DNA from 2 places in the Brevibacillus sp. DP1.3A genome. Region 1 is predicted to be linked to the other one. Evidence: predicted binding sites of a transcription regulator. Region 1 holds the regulator's gene; the other holds the start of a gene.
The links. The regulator LexA, encoded in region 1, represses DNA repair genes until DNA is damaged. The targets are predictions, from matches to a motif close to CGAACATATGTTCG.

Region 1 (3,418 bases):
GTACAATTCCTCGTTTTCCTATGTATACCTGATCCAGCTCGTAGATCTCATCTTTCAAAAAATCCACTCTGCCGAAATACGGCTTCTCTCGACCTTGATCTTCGAGGTAGCGCAAATCCTTAGCCTTTTTATAGTTAACGACCTGTTTCACATAGTCATCTGTTGCCTCGCGAATTTCATTGCGAAGCTGCTCCATTTCTTCGTCGATCGCTGAAATTGTTTCATCCAGCTTTTTTTGTTCCAATTCATAATCACGATGCTGTGTACTCACATTCATTCCCCCTCACATGTATCGTGTCATTGAACGTATTAAGACCATTGCCTAGCCAACCATATTCCAACCCCACAAGAAAGTAGTCCGACTCCCAAACTGAGAAGAGCGTACAAAGTGCCACGCAACAGGTGACCTTCTCCCCAAAAAGAAACCACTTCCAAGGAGAAACTAGAGAACGTCGTAAATCCTCCCATGACCCCCGTTGCAAATAAAAGATAGAGTGTCGGAGATAAAATGCCACGTTCTTTCCCCAGCACGAACAAGATGCCGATGATCAAAGATCCACAAACATTGGCGATCCAAGTTCCCCACGGCCATCCCGGCTGATTCGCGAGCAAAGACAATAGGTAGCGCAAAAGTGAGCCAACTGCTCCTCCAACCGCCACAGCTATCCACGCCACCGCTTTCCCTCCCTGAATATCAAAGCGTTATGTATGTCACAGAAAAAGACACCCTAGCGTCAAGCGAGGATGTCTGTCGTATCAGTAATTGTTATCTTACTGTTTTGGCTTATTTTCTTCAAGGTCTTCCACATAACGGATGGAATCCAAATTTGCTCTCAATGAAAGCTTAACGGCGTCAATGTACTTTTGGCGCAATGCTTTTTGTTCGAGCTTTTCCTCTTCGGTCAAACCTTCTTCGCGAGATTTTTTGACCAATTCGTTAATGCGTTTAATTTCTGCGTCAGATACCACTGCTGGTTCCTCCCACTCTGTAGTAGTGCCGATTCATTATACCACATTCGAATGATCCCGCAAGACAGCCGAACACTTACGGAGTATCAGGAAGCATGAGAGTCTGACCTGGGTAAATCCTGTTACTCTCTAAACCGTTCGCATCCTTAATCTCTATTATATAGTCACGAACATCCATATGCTGATCTGTATTGTATTGAACAGCTAACGACCATAGGCTATCTCCAGATTGTACGGTTACTTCTATTCCTTGTGGCTCCTCCATGGGCGAAGAAGCAAACACTAGTTCGGTCAATAAGTAAAAAAAGAGAGTAAATGTTATAAGAAACAAGAGAGCTTGTCCTCTCGTGATACCAAAACGAACTCGACGTTCTTCTTTTTTCTCGAAACGATTTCGTGCTGTCGATGAATTCATAATAATGGCCTCCTCGCAAACATACGTTCTGATCATTTGTAACCTCATGATAAATGAGAACATATGTTCATGTCAACAAAGAATCGAACTTATGTTTGTCGAACGCAAGCTCCCATGGTATAATATAGGAAAATATGTTCGAGAAATCAGGGGTGTCTTTCTATGTCAAAATTATCGAGTAGACAACAAGCCATCATCGAGTTCATACGAAAGGAAGTTCGTGATAAAGGATATCCGCCATCTGTACGTGAAATTGGTGAGGCTGTTGGACTAGCTTCCAGCTCAACAGTACATGGGCATTTGGCACGCTTAGAGAAAAAAGGCCTCATTCGTCGAGATCCTACCAAACCTCGTGCCATCGAATTGCTATCAGATGAAGATCGTTTTCAAGACAATTTCGAAGACTCTGTCGTCCGTGTGCCAGTAATCGGAAAAGTAACCGCTGGACAACCGATCACTGCCATTGAGGATGTGGAAGAGTACTTCCCGCTTCCAGACAATATCGTGACTTCTGACAAGGTCTATATGCTGCGCGTCTCCGGGAACAGTATGATTGATGCAGGGATTCTCGACGGAGATTACGTAATTGTTCGCCAACAGCACGTAGCGAACAATGGTGACATTGTCGTAGCCATGACAGAAGAAGACGAAGCGACCGTCAAAAGATTTTTCAAAGAAAAGAACCACTTCCGTCTCCAACCGGAAAATGCCACAATGGAACCGATCATTCTGGAGAATGTCACCATTCTCGGTAAAGTCATCGGTGTATATCGACTCATTCACTAGTTTCCACGTAAAAAAGGACAGCCTCGGCTGTCCTTTTCGTTTTCTATATGTTATCTGGCGACAAAAAACCAGATGATCATCGTAACTTGCAATATGACTTTTACGACCGCACTACCCAAAAATCCGATCAGTGAGCCTACGCCCGCTTTCACTGCTCGCTCCATCGACTGCTTCTGCACCATTAACTCTACCAGAACGACGAATACGAACGGCAAGATCAGCATACCAAACGGTGGGAAAACGAAGATCCCGAGGATAATTCCGACCGCAGCAGCAACGGACGACCACTTGGACCCTCCGTACCTTTTCACGAAGTACATGTTCGTCAGCAAGTCAGCACCATAAAGCAGAATGCTTAGAACGACCATTCCCCACCAAAAGGATGCGGGCAATCCCGCTCCCGGATCTGCAATGAAAAAGTGATAGAGCAAAAAGCCCGCCCACAGTAATATCGTATCAGGTAAAACAGGTAAAAAAATTCCTGCGATGCTTAGCAAGAACAATAACACGACCACTACCCACAAAAATATTTCCATCTACTACACTCCCTTCATCTAGGTATACGAGTGATTACCGATTTCGTTGCGTACTTATTCACTTTTGTCTAAACTATTTTAAAAGAAAGTAGACATGGAGGTAGTCTCTTGAGAAATTGGCATGATCTCTCTTATTTGGGCAGAGGAACGATGCGCCAAAAAGCGGCGTGGGAAGCGATTAAACAGACGCACATCATGGAAGTACTATCCGATTACCGTCCAGTGCTTGCCGGAACCATCCCTTTAGACATTGACGTCAAGCAAAGCGATCTGGACATTATTTGCGAGAGTCATGATCTGGAACAGTTTGAGCAGGCTGTGCGTACAGCATTTGGCTGCTTGCCCGGATTTGAAGTGACACACCTAGATGTAAAAAGTACTCCCACGTCCGTTATCTCGTTTTTCACAGCTGACTTTTGGTTTGAATTGTTTGCTCAACCGGTAGCTGTCGAAAAGCAAAATGCCTATCGTCATATGGACATCGAAGCACGTTTGCTAGACATAGGAGGCTTGGATGCATGCCAACATATTAGAGCTCTGAAGCAAAGCGGCATCAAAACAGAGCCTGCATTTGCCAGGTACTTTCATATTCCGGGTGATGATCCATACGAGGCATTGTTGCATTTGGAGTCGTTAACCGAACAGGAATTACGACAAAAAGTTCAGCTCCTGCGAAAGGATTAATCTTCAAACAAAGAGCCGATCTCTACTT
Region 2 (3,418 bases), 200 kb from region 1:
TCCCAGATGCCGATATTCATGTGACAGCTGACAAGCGATTGATAAAAGATTTGCAAAGGCTAAGTGACGAACAGTGGCCAACTGATGTAAAAGCGGCATGCCAGAAGAAGAAATCCTTAAAAGAACTGGAAAAGAAAATGAAGGGATAGCCAGTTTCCCAAACCTCACATACTACATGGGTAGAGTGAGGTTTTTGCTGTCTATTTTGGTAGAACGATCAAAATGAAGTGATTATTCTGTGATTTCATGACAGAGAAGAACTCCCTGACTGGGAGTCTATATAGGCTAGTGGTGATCATGATCGTAATAATGCGCACGCTCTCGATCCCGATGGAGGTCGATGCCGCGTAATTCACCTTTTGCTTTTTCCACAAGAACTTGATAATCTCTTACCACTTCCGTCAAGGTCGTAACGGATTCTTTATAGTCGGGATCATTACAGATTCCATCTATCGCTCGATGGAGGTGATACATCTTATCTTCGGTTTTTCGGATAAATTCTACCCAATCCATTCCGTTCATAAAATACCTCCTTTCCGTCATAGGCTTTACTCCCATACGCGAAAGTATGCAAGGTGAAATTGCGAATAAATGACTTGTATGTAATCTACTAATGAACTTTGGTCTTGTAACAATAATCTGTTCATGATAACATACCTCACATCAATAGCATCAAAGGACGAGACTTGAGGTGTATCAGATGAACGGGTTAGCCAAACTGAATCGATCGCTTGAGAAAATCATGCCCATACTAACGCCGAGTAGTGTTGCCATTGGTGTTATAGCCGGGACACATTTACAACCGTTTGCTTTTTTGACTCCTTGGGTGTTTGCCTTCATGACATTTGCCGGCAGTCTGGGTTCAGGATTTAAAGAATTTGCAAAGGTACTGACTAGACCGCTTCCTTTAATCGTCAACTTGTTGATTCTTCATGCACTTATGCCGCTTGTTGCTTGGTCAATGGCACGGTTATTTTATCCAGATGATATCCATGTCATCACGGGCTTTTTGTTGGCGGCCTTAATTCCCACAGGGATCACGAGCTTTTTGTGGTCATCGATTTATTTCGGGAACATCGCACTGACACTATCCATTATTTTGTTGGATACGATGCTCTCCCCATTGATTGTTCCGTTGGGGATGTCCTTGTTTTTAGGGGCAACAGTCGAGATGGATTTAGCTGAACTGATGAAGGGTTTGTTTTATATGATTGTGTTGCCGTCTCTTGGCGGTATGCTGCTCAATCATTTATCAAAAGGGAACGTCAAAAAAACGCTGGCACCAAAATTAGCGCCATTTTCTAAGATGGGAATGGGGGTTGTCGTCGCGATCAACAGCTCGATGGTCTCGTCTTATTTTCATATGATGGACGCTAAACTGGTGGGAATGGCGGTCCTCGTACTGGTTGTAGCCATTTTGGGTTATTTGATGGGGTGGGGGATAGCGCGGCTATTCGGATGGGAGCGTGATATTATTGTCACGTTAACCTTCAACAGTGGGATGCGAAACATTAGTGCAGGGGCAGTTATGGCGATCACGTACTTCCCTGCGCCTGTTGCACTTCCTGTTGTTCTCGGTATGCTGTTTCAGCAAATACTCGCTTCTACCTTCGGAAAGTTTTTGGAGCTGGTCGAGAAAAGACCGCAGCATCAACCACAGGAACTATCAAGATAAAAGCAAGAGCCGTTTTCCAAAACCAATGGGAAGACGGCTTTTTTCTTTCAGATTCTTACTGAAGAATGCTGTTAATTTGGCGCTCTCCACGCAAAACAATTCCTTTGGTCCATTTGACAATGCGAACGCCCGATTCCGCATCAAGACTTGGCAGAACAAATGGGGAGACTTTTCATACGGTTCAAATGAAGAAATTGAAAAAAAGAGTTGCGAACTTATGTTCGTAATCACTATAATGTAATTACAATTTCCCACACATGGATGAGTATCTGGATATCAAATGTTCGTAATTAGGCGGGTGGAAAAGCGTGGTGAACGGCAATTTTGAAGTAACAAACCAAGAAAGAGAGGCATTTATGTACATGCTGCGAGATTCCGCAAGAGAGAATTATCCCTTGAATGTGAGCTGGTGTGTGTCCTTTGAGGGGGAGCGGGGGAATACGTGTAGCATGTGGGGTGTGGTCAAATGGGTAGACCCAAAGGCGAGACGTGTTCAATTAGCAAACCAAACGGGTAGTCAATGGATCGAGATGGAGAAAATTATCAATGTACATGCATAGGAGTGTGTAAATAAACCTTACGCGAAATTCGACTCGTCGTAAGGCTTCTTTACTTTTTTGCACAAAGCAGGAAGTTTATATGTCATAAAACCTAACGTGAAAATGCAGAAAATTCGAAAGTTTGATTGACGTTTGGTTTTGTTGTGTTAGGATATATTACATAGCATGCATTCTCTCCACTTCCTATTTTGACCCAATTGTTGGGTCCTTTTTTTTGCCTATTTTCCATTCTTCGGATATGGCTTCCCATCCGTTTGAAATAACTTGCTCACCATTCCATAAAGACGACCTGACATGTTAGGAAAAACGAAGGAGTATTCATTCGCTCCTTGATTCAGCAAGACGATCGGAGCTTCCACGATGTAGGGGATTTTCATTAGATCGAGCATCTTCTTATATTCTTCTACCTTGGAATGGTCGACCGTATAATAAAATGATTTGGAAAAATTCATGCGAGCACGCTCCTTTCCCATATTGTAGCATATCCATAGTCTGCCGTATAAATGAACATAATAAATATTATGTAAACAAATTTGTGCCCTCTCTCCATATGAAGAGAGAAGATTCACAAAAACTTCTACCTATGATAGAATAAAAGACCAAAATTTTACCAATAGGAGAAAAATGATGATAATCAGCCAACAACTACTTTCTGTGAACGGGTTATCCTACTCGATTCGCTCTGCAATGGAAACAGATGCACAACAGTTGTCGGAACTGCGACTGCAAATCGATGGAGAGACTGAAAATTTGGACAGAGAAAGAGGAGAGGCTTTCATCGATGTGCAAGGATTCGAACACATCATCCATACGGATGCAGAAAGTCCAAGAAACTTGTTTTTAGTTGCTGTTGTACAGGATCGGATTGTCGGGTTTTCCAGATGTGCAGGTGTTTACTTAAACAGATTTGCGCACAAAGTAGAGTTTGGAGTATGCGTCTTGCAAGAGTTCTGGGGTTATGGTATTGGGAAGAATCTCTTGCAAGAATCGGTTGCTTGGGCAGACGCCAACCACATCACCAAAATGACGTTGAATGTAATGGAAACGAATGAGAAGGCAATTGAGCTGTACAAACGGTTTGGCTTTGAAATCGAAGGGGTACTCAAAAACGACAAAGTTCTTTCTGATGGCAATTACTACAACACCATTATTATGGGAAGATTCAAAATGACAGGAGAGTAGC

Region 2: the regulator LexA is predicted to act here: its motif matches at 1,886-1,899, upstream of HP399_RS14860 (YolD-like family protein).

The regions. Positions count from the first base shown of each region.
Region 1 is NZ_CP085876.1:2,983,612-2,987,029, reverse strand. It holds gene HP399_RS14085 (HelD family protein) at 1-271, opposite strand, end outside; gene crcB (fluoride efflux transporter CrcB) at 310-675, opposite strand; gene HP399_RS14075 (DUF896 domain-containing protein) at 772-969, opposite strand; gene HP399_RS14070 (cell division suppressor protein YneA) at 1,046-1,384, opposite strand; gene lexA (transcriptional repressor LexA) at 1,547-2,170, shown strand; gene HP399_RS14060 (DUF456 domain-containing protein) at 2,221-2,706, opposite strand; gene HP399_RS14055 (DUF4269 domain-containing protein) at 2,815-3,390, shown strand; gene HP399_RS14050 (SOS response-associated peptidase family protein) at 3,387-3,418, opposite strand, start outside.
Region 2 is NZ_CP085876.1:3,181,236-3,184,653, forward strand. It holds gene HP399_RS14845 (YhcN/YlaJ family sporulation lipoprotein) at 1-149, shown strand, start outside; gene HP399_RS14850 (hypothetical protein) at 286-522, opposite strand; gene HP399_RS14855 (bile acid:sodium symporter family protein) at 701-1,675, shown strand; gene HP399_RS14860 (YolD-like family protein) at 1,987-2,235, shown strand; gene HP399_RS14865 (hypothetical protein) at 2,454-2,687, opposite strand; gene HP399_RS14870 (GNAT family N-acetyltransferase) at 2,863-3,417, shown strand.